2 regions of the Microbacterium sp. EB106-03-03-XG65 genome follow, and region 2 is predicted to be linked to the other one. Evidence: predicted binding sites of a transcription regulator. Region 2 holds the regulator's gene; the other holds the start of a gene.
The links. The regulator LexA, encoded in region 2, represses DNA repair genes until DNA is damaged. The targets are predictions, from matches to a motif close to TCGAACANNTGTTCGA.
Positions count from the first base shown of each region.

Region 1 (7,876 bases), on a different contig from region 2:
ACCTCGCGATGGGTGAAGACCCAGGTCGGCTGCGCGTAGCCCCAACGACCTTCCTCGTGTCGCATCACCCAGTCGAAAGTCGATGCGCCCATCGCGAGCGCCCCGACGTTCTTCTCGAACGCCGGGTAGGCCATCGGGCCGCCTTCATCGATCTCCTGCTTGAGCAACCAGTCCAGCGAATGCTCGGCGGTCGCGATGAAACCGTCGAGACTGGATGCGGTGTAGTAGTGAGTCGCCATGCACTCAGGCTCCCACCGACCACCGACATCGCGCGAGCTCTGCCCCTCGTCAGGAGTCGAGAAGGTCGTGCGCTCGCGCGGGGGCGTCGTGCCACGTGAGCTCTGGATAGCGCTTGAACCACGAGACCTGTCGCCGCGCGTAACGCCGCGTGAGCGCCTGTGTCTCGGCGATCGCCCCTTCGGAGGTGAGCCGCCCCTCGAGCTGTCCGAGGGCCTGCGCGTAACCGATCGCACGCCGTGCCGTCACACCACGCTCGAGTCCGCGTGCGCGCAGAGCGTCGACCTCGGCAACGAGACCCATCTGCCACATGCGCTCGACTCTGGTGTCGAGACGGTCGACGAGCACGGCCCGGTCGAGTCGGAGGCCGAGGATGCGAGTATCCGAGAGCCATAATTTTGGCCGGTCAGGCAATGCCGCGCCATGCGTCGTTCCCCCCTGCTCGAGCACCTCGAGAGCTCGGACGACGCGTCGCCCATTGCGGGGGTCCACCCGCGCAGCCGTCTCAGGATCTCGCGCGCGCAGACGCTGGAGCAGCGAGTCGATGCCCTGCGACTCGAGTTCACGTTCGAGACGCTCGCGGATCTCGGCATCGCGGGGTGGAAACGCGAAATCGTAGACGACGCTGGAGACATAGAGCCCCGAGCCTCCCACCAGAATCGCGTCTCCGCCCCGCGTCTGGATGTCGGCGACTGCCGCTCGCGCGAGAGGCTGGTACCACGCCACCGCCGCCTCCTCATCGACCTCCCGCACGTCGAAGAGGTGATGAGGGATGCCGCGACGCTCGGACTCCGGGACCTTCGCCGTACCGATATCCATGCCTCGATACAGCTGCATGGCATCGGCGTTGACGATCTCCGCCGGGTTGCCGCGGTCGCGCAGCGCTTCTGCGAGCTCGAGAGCGAGATCGCTCTTGCCCGTTCCGGTCGCTCCGACCACGGCCCACAGACGCGGCCGTCGAGGGTGATGCCTCACACGCCCACGCGCAGCGTCGGGAGACCGAGCGAGACAGCCCGGGGTCCACCGTCTGCACTGCTCGGCGCCGGTACCGCGCAGGACTCGGCCTGACCTCGGTCCCACGCGTCTCCGCCGCGAGTGCGACGGATACGCAACGGGGCGCCTGTCGGATCGTCGGCGAGCAGGTGGAAGGGCGCCGCGTGAGAGATGGTGACCATGACGGCATCGCCGGGCCGCGGCACGGCCGACCCTGGAGTCACTTCGAAGTGCACGAGACGATTGTCCTGTGCTCTACCCGTGAGGCGGTGAGTCTCTGCGTCCTTCTTGCCCTCGCCCGTCGAGACGAGGACTTCGACCTCGCGGCCGATCTGCGCGTGATTCTCCTCGAGTGAGATGCGCTCCTGAAGCGCGAGCAGACGGTTGTACCGTTCCTGCACGACCGCCTTCGGGACCTGAGCCTCCATGGTCGCCGCCGGCGTTCCCTCGCGAATGGAGTACTGGAAGGTGAAGGCGCTGGCGAACCTGGCCTTCTCGACGACCCTCATGGTGTCTTCGAAGTCTTCGTCGGTCTCTCCGGGAAATCCGACGATGATGTCGGTCGTGATCGCCGCGTGCGGGATCCGCTCCCTGACACGATCCAGGATGCCGAGGAACCTGTCGCTCCGATATGAGCGGCGCATCGCTTTGAGCACGCGATCGCTGCCCGACTGCAGCGGCATGTGCAGCTGGGGCATGACGTTGGGCGTCTCCGCCATGGCATCGATCACATCGTCCGTGAATGCCGCCGGGTGCGGACTCGTGAATCTCACGCGTTCCAGCCCGTCGATCTCTCCCACGGCGCGAAGCAGCTTGCTGAACGCCTGTCGATCACCGAACTCGACGCCGTAGGAGTTGACGTTCTGTCCGAGCAGCGTGACCTCGATCGCTCCATCGTCGACGAGCAGCCGGATCTCGTTCAGGATGTCACCGGGTCGACGGTCCTTCTCCTTGCCGCGAAGACTCGGCACGATGCAGAAAGTGCACGTGTTGTTGCAGCCCACCGAGATCGAGACCCACCCGCTGTGTGCCGACTCACGTTTGGTCGGCAACGTCGAGGGGAACACCTCGAGCGACTCGAGGATCTCCAGCTCCGCCTCGCCGTTGTGACGGGCTCGCTCGAGCAGGCCGGGCAGCGATCCCATGTTGTGCGTGCCGAAGACGACATCGACCCAGGGCGCCTTGTCGAGCACGGCTTGCTTGTCCATCTGCGCCAGACAGCCGCCGACGGCGATCTGCATCCCGTCCTTGCGTCTCTTCACCGAGGCGAGCTGCCCGAGGGTGCCGTAGAGCTTGCCGGCCGCGTTGTCACGAACGGCACAGGTGTTGATGATCACGACGTCGGCCTCATCGCCAGCGGTCGCACGCACGTACCCCGCACTCTCGAGAGAGCCGGACAGCCGCTCGGAGTCGTGGACGTTCATCTGACAACCGAACGTGCGCACCTCATATGAGCGCTGACGCCCACCTGGCTCGACTGATGCTGGTGACGACGCGATGATCGTCGGTTCACTGCGCGGGATAGTCATGGTGATCCCATTCTACGAGCGACTGCCGCCGCAACCGTCGCGTCAAGACCCCGTCAGTCCGAATCGACGAAGCGCACTCCCGAGGTCGCGTGGCCGCGGGTCACCTCGCCGAGAGCGGCCTTCGCCGCTGACATCGCGACCGCTCCGTTGTAGCCACGACGTGCGAGCTGCCCCACGAGGCGACGAAGAGCCGTGTCGTGATCGAGCCGAGCGAGGGACGACGCCTTGCCACGCGCAAACTCCAGGGCTCGCGCGGCGTCGTCGTCGGGAAGATCGGAGAGCGCAGCATCGATCACGTCACGGGAGAGGCCACGCTGCGCCAGCGCCCGCGACAGGGCGACCCGTCCCTGCCCCTTGCGCTCGACGCCGGCCGTGATCAGCTGCTCAGCCAACACACGGTCATCAAGGTAGCCGCGTCGACAGAAATCATCGATCACATCGTCGATCTGCTCGGAGTCGAGGCGTCCGCCCTCGCGCTCGAAACCTCGAAGAATGAGACGGGCCTCGGAGATCGACAGCGAGCGGGTGCGCAGCTTTCGAACGAGCACCTCTTCTGCAGTCTCCTGCAGCGCTGCTGCACTGAGCGCCGAGCCGGCGCCGTCGTGCTGATCGGTCCGCTCGACCGCCCGCAGTCGGGGCGCGGAACGGGACCCGCCGCGAGCAGGATGCCGATCGCTCGGAGAGCCGTCGGAATCCGTGTATGCGTCGAGCGCGCGCGCCCCGACGCTGGGTTCTTCGACTTTCGATACGGAACGCCATCGTGCGAAGTCGACCGCAGTTGCACCATCGGGCTCCCCTGCAGCGTCAGCTGTGTCCGGCGGTCGAGGAGTCGACGAGTCGCTTACGGCTGACGCGGTGGCTCCGAAGAGTGGAATGACGGGAGCGAGCCGCTCGGACTCGCTCCCGTCTTCACGATTGACCATGATCAGGCCGGGCGACGCTCGGCCAGCTCGTCAGCCGGGGCTTCGACAGCGCCGCCGATCCCGAGCTTCTGCTTGATCTGCGTCTCGATCGCCAACGCGACGTCGGGGTTCTTGAGCAGGAAGGACCGTGCGTTCTCTTTACCCTGACCGAGCTGATCGCCGTCATAGGTGTACCAGGAGCCCGACTTCTTCACGATTCCGTGCTCGACGCCGAAGTCGATCAGGCTGCCCTCGCGAGAGATACCGACCCCGTAGAGGATGTCGAATTCGGCCTGCTTGAACGGCGGTGCCATCTTGTTCTTCACGACCTTGACCCTGGTGCGGTTACCGACCGCATCGGTGCCGTCCTTCAGCGTCTCGATGCGACGGATGTCCATGCGGACCGACGCGTAGAACTTCAGTGCCTTTCCGCCGGCCGTCGTCTCGGGCGATCCGAAGAACACGCCGATCTTCTCGCGGAGCTGGTTGATGAAGATCATCGTCGTGTTGGTCTGGTTGAGCCCACCCGTGAGCTTTCGCAGGGCCTGAGACATCAGTCGGGCCTGCAGACCCACGTGGGAGTCTCCCATCTCGCCCTCGATCTCAGCGCGCGGCACGAGGGCGGCGACGGAGTCGATCACGATGAGGTCGATCGCGCCGGAACGCACGAGCATGTCAGCGATCTCGAGCGCCTGCTCACCCGTGTCGGGCTGGGAGACGAGAAGGGCGTCGATATCGACACCGAGCTTCTGCGCGTAGTCGGGGTCGAGCGCGTGCTCGGCATCGATGAACGCCGCGATGCCGCCGGCACGCTGAGCATTCGCGATCGCGTGCAGCGTGAGCGTCGTCTTACCGGAGGACTCAGGGCCGTAGATCTCGACGATTCGGCCGCGCGGAAGGCCGCCGACACCGAGTGCGACGTCGAGAGCGATGGAGCCGGTCGGGATGACGGCGACGGGCGCACGCTCGTCACTGCCCAGCCGCATGACCGAGCCCTTTCCGAACTGACGATCGATCTGAGCGAGTGCGGTCTCGAGGGACTTCTCGCGGTCAGCGGGTGATGGCATGACGTGCTCCTTATGCTCGCGTGGGGCCGCCTGTAGGCTGTCGCGGTCCTCCCGGTTGGGCGGAACTCTCCGACAAGGCGTATAGCTCTTCGGCTTGTCTTCACCGTACGAGGAGCCACCGACATTGCGTCGTGAGCACCCAAGTAACGGGGATGACGAAAACTCTGAACCACTTGTGCAGAAGACTACGCCGATTTCGAACAGATATTCGACGACACGCCGAATGTCTCGTGTCGGCAGCCCCGGGCCCTGAAGAAGGCCACGGGTCAGTGACGGCGCGGCTCGAGGCGCCCGGCGCCGTGACGACGTTCCAGGGGCACCTCGGCTTCGACGCACAGCGCGAGCCAGATGTCGCGAGGCTGCACGCCGTCGTCGAGGGCGGCTTCGGCGGTGCGACCACCCAGCTGGGTCAACACGAGGTCGCTGATGAGCGACGACCCGCGCGATCCGAACTCGGCGTCGACGGCGCGAAGGAATTCACTTCGACGCATCGGAACGAACGCTTCGGTTCAGTGGAGCGAGAGCTCGGGTTCGACCGAGGCCACGAGGTCGTCGGGAACGACGTCGGGGAACACCTGGATTCCCTCGAGAACAGAGATGCGGTCGCCGACCTCGCGCATGATGGTCGAGATGGGGACGTCGAGAGCGTCAGCCACAGAGGCGAGGATCTCGCTCGAAGCTTCTTTCTGTCCCCGCTCGACCTCACTGAGGTATCCGAGCGCAACCGAGGCCTTGCTCGCGACCTGGCGGAGAGTGCGTCCCTTCTGCAGGCGGAAGTCTCTCAACACGTCGCCGATTTCCTGTCGTACGAGAATCATCGGAACCTCCTCCCAGATCGCTCTCTCGGGGCTTCCCCCGGTCGAATCGCCAGTCTAGCCGTACTGACCTTCACAGAACCTACCTTTTGACGCTGTGCTTTCGGTGTGAGCACGAAGAGATAAACCATGCGATGCCGACGACTATTCCCGCACCACGCTGTCGAGCAGAGTCAGCACCGCATCCGTCGCCTGGGCTCTGATCTCGTCGCGGTCGCCACGGAAGACGAACGATCGACACCGCATCGACGTCGGGGTCACCACAGCGACGTGCACTGTGCCCACCGGCTGTCCGTCCGGGGAACCCGGGCCGGCGATCCCTGTGGTGGCGATCCCCACGTCTGCGGGCCGTTCGTCCACGCGAACAGCCGCGCGCACGCCATCCGCCATCTGCAGCGCGACATCGGCCTGCACGGGACCGCCGGAGTGAAGCAGGGCCTCGTCCACGCCCAGCAGCGAATGCTTCACCGGCGTCGCATACGCCACGACCGCACCGAGGAGTACTGCGGATGCGCCGGGTACGGAGACGAGCGCCGCCGAGACCGCGCCGCCCGTGAGCGACTCAGCCACGCCCAACGTCCACCCGCGTTCCGCGAGCGCGGCAAGAGGGGCGGTGGCGACGGTCACCGGCTACGCGCTCCACGCACCTGCGCGACGATGTAGTCGATGCCGCTCGCAACGGTGAGGATGAGCGCGAGGACCATCAGAACGGTCGTGATCAACACCCACGGACCGAGGCCGATGACGACGTGCAGCGGGAGCACCGCCCACGACAGGGCGACGGCTTGAACGGCGGTCTTGACCTTGCCCATCCATGCTGCGGCGACGACATGCTCCCTCGCCACGACCAGGCGATGGATCGTGATCCCCCACTCCCGCACCAGGATCACGACCACTATCCACCAGTTCAACTCGCCGAGCACCGCGAGTCCGATGAATCCGGCGCCGGTCAGCAGCTTGTCCGCGATCGGATCCCAGAGCTTGCCGAAATCACTGACGATCTCGTAACGCCGTGCGAGGTAGCCGTCCACCCAATCGGTGGAGATCGCGACGATGAAGAGGATCGCGGCGACCCAGCGCACCGCGATGTCGCTGAGGCCGTATGTGCCGCCGAGGAGCAGCAGCACGAAGAACACCACGGCGAGTGGGATCCGCGCCACCGTGATCGCGTTGGGCAACTGCCGTGGGATGGCCATCAGTCGCGCCCCGTCAATCCCCAGGCGTCGTCGTCACTCTCGGCCTCCACCACGGGGAGCCCCTCGAACTGAGCATCGACGGGGTCGTGTGCGACCGGTCCCGCGACAGGTGCTGCGGCGCCGGATGAGGGCGACGGGGCTGCGGGGGCGTCCTCGCCGCGGAGCTTCGCCATCACCTGCGGCAGCTGCTCGACGGTGGCCAGCACGTCGCGCGCCTTGGATCCCTCGGAGGGCCCGACGATCTCGCGCGACTCCAGCAAGTCCATGAGGCGACCCGCCTTCGCGAAGCCGACGCGCAGTTTGCGCTGCAGCATCGACGTGGATCCGAACTGCGACGAGATGATGAGTTCGGCCGCCGCGAGGAGAAGCTCCAGATCGTCACCGATGTCCTCGTCGACCTCTTTCTTCTTGGCCGGCTCCATCGCTTCCGCCACGTCCGAGCGGTAATCCGGACGCGCCTGGCGGGTCACATGCTTGACGACCGCATCGATCTCCTTCTCATCGACCCACGCACCCTGCAGACGGAAGGGCTTCGACGATCCCATGGGCGAGAACAGCGCGTCGCCCTGGCCGATGAGCTTGTCGGCACCGGGGCTGTCGAGGATCACGCGACTGTCGGTGACGCTCGTCACGGCGAAGGCCAGACGTGAAGGAACGTTCGCCTTGATGAGCCCCGTGACCACGTCGACGCTCGGTCGCTGCGTCGCGAGCACCAGGTGGATCCCGGATGCACGGGCGAGCTGCGTGATACGCACGATCGAGTCCTCGACGTCGCGCGGCGCGACCATCATGAGGTCTGCGAGCTCATCGACGACGACGAGAAGGTAGGGATACGGCTTCAGGACTCTTTCGCTGCCGACCGGAACCTCGACCTCTCCCGCGCGCACGGCGCGGTTGAAGTCGTCGATGTGACGGAAGCCGAACGATGCGAGGTCGTCGTACCGCATGTCCATCTCCTTCACGACCCACTGGAGAGCCTCGGCGGCTTTCTTGGGGTTCGTGATGATGGGGGTGATCAGATGCGGGACGCCGGCGTAACTCGTGAGCTCGACGCGCTTCGGGTCAATCAGCACCATACGGACGTCGGACGGACGGGCGCGCATGAGAAGGCTGGTGATCATCGAGTTCACGAAGCTC
Region 1 is NZ_JBYTEB010000001.1:2,040,959-2,048,834, reverse strand. Features, by position in the region: gene AC3WS6_RS09600 (dihydrofolate reductase family protein) at 1-239, opposite strand, end outside; gene miaA (tRNA (adenosine(37)-N6)-dimethylallyltransferase MiaA) at 289-1,176, opposite strand; gene miaB (tRNA (N6-isopentenyl adenosine(37)-C2)-methylthiotransferase MiaB) at 1,209-2,759, opposite strand; gene AC3WS6_RS09585 (regulatory protein RecX) at 2,813-3,307, opposite strand; gene recA (recombinase RecA) at 3,685-4,728, opposite strand; gene AC3WS6_RS09575 (DUF3046 domain-containing protein) at 4,995-5,219, opposite strand; gene AC3WS6_RS09570 (helix-turn-helix domain-containing protein) at 5,238-5,546, opposite strand; gene AC3WS6_RS09565 (CinA family protein) at 5,688-6,170, opposite strand; gene pgsA (CDP-diacylglycerol--glycerol-3-phosphate 3-phosphatidyltransferase) at 6,167-6,739, opposite strand; gene AC3WS6_RS09555 (FtsK/SpoIIIE family DNA translocase) at 6,739-7,876, opposite strand, start outside.
Region 1: a site for LexA is predicted at 4,925-4,940, ahead of recA (recombinase RecA). Genes of this name have one in related genera too.

Region 2 (7,876 bases):
GTAGCAGCCAAGTTCTATCGCCTGATCATCATCGACTCCGGCAACGACGAGTCCGACCCGATGTGGCTGCGGATGATCGATCTCGCCGATCAGCTCGTCGTGGCCACCACGACGCGGGATGATCACGCGGAAGCCGGGGCCCTGCTCCTTGAGGCGCTCGAGGACCGCGACGAACGGTCTGCGCGCCTCGCCCGCGAGTCCGTCGTGGTGGTCAGCCAGGCAGATCCGAAGGCATCACCGGCAGACGTCGCAGACGTCGTCGGAGGCTACAGCTCGCTGGCCCGTGAAGTCGTCGCGATCCCGTTCGATCGAGAGATGGTCGACGGACACCTGCGACTGCGCGCCCTCGCAGACCCGACGCAGCGAGCGTGGCTGTCGGCCGCCGCCGCGGTCGCACGCGGCTTCTGACACACGAAGGATCGAGCTCGAAGCGCGCGCCGACCGGTCGTCGCGTCAGCGGGAGTCCGCCTGTTGCGCGCAGGCCGTCGCCTGTCTTGCACGGGCCGTCGCCTTTTCCGCGCGGGCCGTCGCCTTTTCCGCGCCGGCCGGCGGGGGTCAGCGCAGGCTGTCGACCCAGTTGCGCAGCAGCTGGATGCCTGCCTCGCCAGACTTCTCCGGATGGAATTGCGTCGCCGAGAGCGGTCCGTTCTCGACGGCGGCCAGGAAGGGGTCGCCGTATGTCGCCCACGTCAGCACCGGCTGCGGGAACGGCGGGATGACGTCGAGCTCCCACGACTGCGCGGCATACGAGTGGACGAAGTAGAACCGCTCGTTCTCGATGCCGTTGAAGAGCACCGACTCGGTACCGGGTGTAACCGTGTTCCATCCCATGTGGGGCAGTACCGGAGCGTTGAGCTCTGTGACGGCGCCCGGCCATTCGCCGAGACCCTCGGAGTCGTGGCCCCGCTCCACCCCGTGCGCGAAGAGAACCTGCATGCCGACGCAGATTCCGAGCACGGGACGACCGCCGGCGAGCCGCCGGTCGATGATCTCGTCGCCGCCGTGGGCGTACAGCGCATCTCGCACAGCCTGGAACGCGCCCACCCCCGGCACGACGAGACCGTCGGCCTCGAGCGCCTCCGTGCGATCGCGCGTCAGCACGGCGTCGGCGCCCGCGGCGACGAGCGCCTTCACCGCGGAGTGGACGTTACCCGACTCATAGTCGAAGACCGCGACCTTGGGTGCGCGACTCATAGCGCGCCCTTGGTCGAGGGGATGCCGTCGACGAGGGGATCGAGCGCCTTGGCTTGGCGGAATGCGCGGGCGAAGGCCTTGTATTCGGCCTCGGCGATGTGATGCGGGTCACGTCCGCCCAGCACGCGCACATGTACGGTGAGGCCGGCGTTGAACGTGATCGCCTCGAACGAGTGACGCACGAGCGAACCGGTGAAGTGCCCGCCGATCAGGTGGTGCTCGAACCCTGCGGGCTCGCCCGTGTGCACGAGGTAAGGACGCCCCGAGATGTCGACCACCGCTTGCGCAAGAGCTTCGTCGAGCGGAACGAGCGCGTCGCCGTAGCGTGAGATGCCGGACTTGTCGCCGAGCGCTTCGCGGATCGCCTGACCGAGCACGATCGAGATGTCCTCGACAGTGTGGTGCGCGTCGATCTGAGTGTCGCCGGAGGCTCGCACCGTCAGATCGGTGAGCGAGTGCTTCGCGAAAGCCGTGAGCATGTGGTCGAAGAACGGCACCGAGGTGTCGATGTGGCTCGCGCCAGTGCCGTCGAGATTCAGCTCGAGCTCGACGGTGGACTCCGAGGTGCTGCGGACGCGCGAGGCCGCGCGTGCAGTGCGAGTGGTGCTGCTCATGAAGCCGATCCTATCGAGGCCAGCGCATCGAGGAACGCGGTGGTCTCCGCTTCCGTGCCGGCGGTGACCCGGAGGTGCCCCGGGATGCCCACGTCGCGCACCAGCACGCCGCGGTCGTACAGCTGCTGCCACACAGCCTTGGGGTCGGACACCCCTCCGAAGAGCACGAAGTTCGACCAGGTCTCATGCGGCGTGTAGCCGAGCGCCTCGAGGGTCGCCGTGATGCGATCGCGCTGCTCGACGATCTCGTCCACCATCCCGAGCATCACGTCGGCATTCCGCAGCGCGGCGACAGCCGCAGCCTGTGTCAGGGCGCTGAGGTGATAGGGCAGCCTCACCAGACGCAGAGCATCGATGAACGCCGGATCCGCAGCGAGATACCCGACGCGGGCGCCCGCGAACGCGAACGCCTTGCTCATCGTGCGAGACACCGCGAGACGGGGCCGCCCATCGAGCAGAGAGAGGGCTGAAGGAGCATCGCGCGGGGCGAACTCCTGATAGGCCTCATCGACGACCACTATGCCCCGTGACGCCTCGTATACGGCTTCGATCACATCGAGCCCCATAGGGGTGCCCGTCGGATTGTTCGGCGAGCAGAGCAGGATCACGTCGGGATCCGCAGCGGCCACCTGTGCGGCCGCCTCGTCGGGGGTGATCGTGTAGTCGGGCTGGCGCGCGCCGGCGACCCAGCGGGCACCCGTCCCCTGCGAGATCAGCGGATACATCGAGTACGTGGGCGCGAACCCGTAGACGGTGCGCCCAGGCCCCGCGAACGCCTGCATGATGTGCTGCAGAACCTCGTTCGAGCCGTTCCCGGCCCAGATCTGCTCCGGCTCGAGGCCGTGGCCGAGGTAACGCGCGAACGCCTCTCGCAGAGTGGTGAACTCGCGGTCGGGATAGCGGTTCACGTCACGCAGAGCCACGGCGATGTCGTCGAGGATGTCGCTCGAGACAGCATCGGGAACGGGGTGCGTGTTCTCGTTGACGTTCAGAGCGATCGGGAGCGGAGCCTGCGGGGCACCGTATGGGGTGAGTCCGCGGAGGTCGTCACGAAGAGGGAGGTCTGCAAGTGAAACGGTCACCCTTCCCATGGTAGGCCGCGTCTGGAGGGCAGTCATTCAGCGTGACATCGAAGATGTGCGGCTGGTCGGCACGGCGCCGATGGTCACTCCGAGTACTGCGCCGGGATGGCCAGCTCTTCGCCGATCTGCAGAGCGCCACCCTGGAGCAGGTTGAGTCGCGTGATGTCACCGATCACGTCGCGCGGATCTGCCTTCGGCGCGATGCTCTCGGCGATCGACCAGAGCGTGTCCCCCGGCATCACCGTGACGGTCTCGAAAGACGCCACCGCGACATCGTCGTTCGAGGCGATCGCATTGCCGCCGCTGAGTGCGCCGAAGGCGACGCCTGCCGCGAGCGGCAGCGCCGCCAGCGCCAGCACGACTCGACGACCGCGCGCCGTCAGCCGGAGGCGCGTCGTCGGCACTGCCGGGACGATGGCTGCGGTGCTGAAGGTGATGGTGCTCATGTCGTGCTCCTCTGCTGCTCCCGCGCTGGGCGGTGAAGGTGGCGTAGCGTTCGCATTCGCGACTCGGCCGGGAGCCGTGAATGCGAAGCTACGTTCCGAAGGTATCTTCGAATTCGAATGTGTGTCAAGACTTCTTCGAAACCCGCTCCGGAAAAGAACCGACACGCTCGAACAGATATTCCCCATCGCTGCGTTTCTCGGATACGGTTTCGATAGCAACACCCCACCACGGGCCACCGACATTCGAACCGAGACGCCGGGTCGACACCTGAGGAGCATCATGAGCGACAACGCCGCCACCGAGTCAGAGGCTCCGCGCACTCGCCGTCGGAAGAGCCTGAGCCCGAAGCAGATGGCGATCCTCGAGGTCATCCAGACGTCGATCAGCCGCTACGGCTACCCGCCGAGCATGCGGGAGATCGGCGATGCGGTCGGACTCAAGTCGCTCTCGAGCGTCACGCATCAGCTCGGCCAGCTCGAACTGAGCGGGTACCTGCGCCGTGACCCCGGCAAGACGCGCGCGATGGAGGTGCTGATCGATCTTCCCGGCGCGAGCGGCGAGAACCCCGCCGACATCGCGACGCCCGTCGGCGATGCCGCTCTCGTGCCCCTCGTCGGCAGGATCGCCGCAGGCGTGCCGATCACCGCCGACCAGCAGGTCGAAGAGATCTTCCCGCTCCCCCGACAGCTGGTCGGCAAGGGCGATCTGTTCATGCTCAAGGTGTCGGGCGAGTCCATGATCGACGCGGCGATCTGCGACGGCGACTGGGTCGTCGTGCGTTCGCAGGGCAGCGCCGAGAACGGTGAGATCGTCGCCGCGATGCTCGATGGGGAGGCCACCGTGAAGGTTCTCCGGCGCCGCGACGGCCACACCTGGCTGCTTCCGCGCAACTCGGCGTTCGAGCCGATCCTCGGCGATGAGGCCGTGATACTCGGCAAGATCGTCGCCGTGCTCCGCGCCGTCTGAGCGCACCGCACATGCGGTGCCGGCCGCGTTGACCGTAGGGTCGAAGCATGTCGTCGCCCTATGGCTCCTGGTCCTCGCCCTTCTCTCCCGCATCCGTCGCGGCGTCGTCCCCGCGATACGACGGCGCTGCGTTCGTCGGTGACGAGATCTGGTGGGCAGAGTCGGTTCCGACCGAGGGCGGGCGAGTCGCCGTACGCAGTTCTGCGGGACAGGTGGTCCTCCCCGCACCGTGGAGCGCCCGATCGAGGGTGCACGAATACGGTGGCGGGTCCTGGACCGCGGACCCCGCGGGCACCCTCTACTTCGTCGATGCGGCAGACCAACGGGTCAGGCGGATGTCGCGCACCGGTGTGATCCTGCCGCTGACGCCCGCAGGCCCCTCCTACGGTGGCCTCCGCCTCGCCGGCGGACGCCTGTTCGCGGTGCGAGAGGATCTCGATGCCGAACCGCATACGCGAGCCATCGTGGAGATCCCGCTCGACGGCTCCGCAGCCGACGACCACCGGCGTATCCGCACGTTCATCAGCGGAGCGGACTTCTACGCGCATCCTGCCCTGTCGCCCGACGGCACCCGGCTCGCGTGGGTCCAGTGGAACGCGGGCCGGATGCCGTGGGAGAGTGCAGCGCTCGTGGTCTCCGACGGCGAGCACACGACGACTCTTCCGACGCGCGCCGCTCTGCAACCCGAGTGGACCGAGGACGACCAGCTCCTCTACTCCGACGATCCGTCCGGCAGATGGGCCCTGCACCGTCAGGCGCTGCGCGGCGTCTCCGCGCTCGGCCCGGCCGAGCCTTTCGCCGCCACCGATGACGCCGACACCGGCTACGGCCTCTGGGTGCTCGGCAATCGCTGGTACCGCCCGCTTGCCGACGGCCGGGTCGTCGCTGTGCGCACCGAGGGCCGCGACCAGGTCGTGCTGATCGACGCGTCCGGGTCCGCGCATCCTCTCGCGCTCCCCGCCGACGGCCACATCAGTGTCGATGACGTCGCGGGGACCACCGTGCTGCTGTCCGGCACCAGCTCGGCGGGTGCCCCCGGAGTCTGGTGCGTCGACGTCGACACCGGTGAGGTCATCACCGTGACCGGCGGAGGCCCGTCTGACCCGACCTGGGCACCGCCCGCGTCCATGATCGCGGTGGAGGGGCCGCGCGGGCCCGTGCACGCCTTCGTCTACCCGCCCGCCCACCCGCACGAGACTCCCCCGCACGACGAGCTTCCTCCGTACATCGTGCTCGTGCACGGCGGCCCGACGGCCCACGTGACAGGCGCAGCCTCGCCGGCGATCAGCTTCTTCACCAGTCGCGGGATCGGCGTTCTCGACGTGAACTACGCGGGCTCCACAGGGTACGGCCGGGCCTACAGAGAGCGTCTCGACGGCGAATGGGGTGTGGCCGACGTCGATGACGTGATCGCGGCAGCCGAGGGTCTCGTCGACATCGGGTTCGCAGACCCGGCGCGCATCGCGATCAGGGGCGGATCCGCCGGAGGGTGGACGGTGCTCTGCGCGCTCGTGCGCGGCGGCACGTTCACTGCGGGCATCAGCCGCTACGGCGTCGCAGACCTGCGGATGCTCGTCGCGGACACACATGACTTCGAAGCCTCATACATCGACGGTCTCGTCGGTCCGGTTCCCGAGGCCGAGGCGCTCTACATCGAGCGCTCGCCCCTCACCCACGTCGATCGGATCGATGTCCCGGTGCTCCTGCTGCAGGGAGGCGTCGATCGTGTCGTACCCGCATCGCAGTCCGAGGCGATCCGAGACGCCCTCGCTTCCCGGGGAGTCGATCACGAGTACGTGCTGTACCCGGAAGAGGGCCATGGCTTCCGATCCGCGGAGACCATGATCGACTCGCTCCGACGCGAACTGGCGTTCCTGGGGCGTGTCTTCGGCTTCACCCCCGCCGACTGATCACTCTCCGACGCGGTTGCGCAGACGCATGGCCCGTTCGGCCTCGCGGGTGTCCTGACGCTCGCGAAGGGTCTGGCGCTTGTCGAACTCGCGCTTTCCCTTCGCGAGAGCGATCTCGACCTTCGCTCGGCCGTCGGAGAAGTAGAGCTTGAGCGGGATGAGGGTGTAGCCGCCGGCGGACACCGCATGCTGCAGCTTCGCGATCTCCTCGCGATGCAGCAGGAGCTTGCGGATGCGCTTGGCCGAGTGGTTCGTCCAGTGACCCTGCGAGTACTCGGGGATGTGCACGGAATCGAGGAACACCTCGTTGCCCTTGACGAACGCGTATCCGTCGCTGAGATTCGCGCGCCCCTGACGTAGCGACTTCACCTCGGTGCCGGTGAGCACCATCCCCGCCTCGTACGACTTCTCGATGCTGTAGTCGTGACGTGCGCGACGATTGGTCGCGATGACCTTCTCCCCGCGTTCCCTGGGCATGATGTCTCCTGTGCGTCGATGAGCTCAGCGACAGGGGTGTCGCGAGCAGCCTTTCAGTATATACCTGAGCCCGGATGCGTCCCGCGACAGCACGAGCGGCGCCCAGTCAGGTGCGAAGCCAGCGGCGGATCGCGAAGCCTGCGGAGAGCGCGGCGAGTACGACTCCGATCCCGATCAGTACCGGAACCACGAGCGCGGCGTCACTCATCGAGATCCAGGTGGTGATGAACGGCACACGGCCGCGCAAGTACCCTTCGACTCCGAAATGCACGCCGGCGACCACAGCTGCGCTGGCGAGAACCGACCCGAGGAATGCCGCGAACACGCCCTCGAGCACGAAAGGCGTCTGGATGAAGCGGTTCGACGCTCCCACGAGGCGCATGATCCCGATCTCCTTGCGCCGTGCATACGCCGAGAGCCGGATGGTCGTGCCGATCAGGAGGATCGCGGCGATGAGCATGAGCACGGCGACCCCGACGGCGATGTACGTCGCGACGGTGAGTGCGGAGAACAGCGGCTCGAGGTACTGCAGCTGGTCCTGCACCTGCTCGACACCGGTGACGCCGTTGAAGGCCTCGGAGATGACCTGAGATTGGCCGGGGTCCTTCATCGTCACGAAGAAGACCTCGAAGGCCTGATCGGCGCTGATGAGGTTCGCCTGGTCCTCGCCGAGCTGGTCGACGAGCTTCGCGTAGGTGTCTTCCTTGGAGTCGAAGGTCACCTCGCTGATGAGCGGGGCCAGCGCCTCGCCCTCGAGCTGACTGCGCACGGCATCCACCTGGTCCTCCGACGCGCCGCCGTCGATGCACGTCGGCGACTCGGAGATGTCGCTGCACATGTACACGGCGACCTGCGCACGCTCCGTCCAGTAGCCGCGCATGGTGCCGATCTGCGCCTGCATCAGGATGGCCGCGCCGACGAACGTCAGAGACACGAACGTCACGAGCACGACGGAGATGACCATCGAGATGTTGCGCCGAAGACCGACGAGAGCCTCGGTGAGGATGAGACCGATTCTCATGAGGTCGGCCCCACTTCCTCTGCGCCGTCGTCCGAGAGGCCGAGACGATCGGCGACTCCCAGCTCTGCGACGTCGACCTGCGGGACCACTATCGGATGCGTGCGAGAGGCGACCGGAGTCGGCGCGACAGGCTCTGCATCCTCGATCCTGGGCTCGATGGGCGCA
Region 2 is NZ_JBYTEB010000002.1:33,491-41,366, forward strand. Features, by position in the region: gene AC3WS6_RS13345 (MinD/ParA family ATP-binding protein) at 1-408, shown strand, start outside; gene hisH (imidazole glycerol phosphate synthase subunit HisH) at 556-1,194, opposite strand; gene hisB (imidazoleglycerol-phosphate dehydratase HisB) at 1,191-1,808, opposite strand; gene AC3WS6_RS13360 (histidinol-phosphate transaminase) at 1,805-2,899, opposite strand; gene AC3WS6_RS13365 (LysM peptidoglycan-binding domain-containing protein) at 2,974-3,336, opposite strand; gene lexA (transcriptional repressor LexA) at 3,617-4,303, shown strand; gene AC3WS6_RS13375 (S9 family peptidase) at 4,351-6,213, shown strand; gene smpB (SsrA-binding protein SmpB) at 6,214-6,690, opposite strand; gene ftsX (permease-like cell division protein FtsX) at 6,797-7,711, opposite strand; gene ftsE (cell division ATP-binding protein FtsE) at 7,708-7,876, opposite strand, start outside.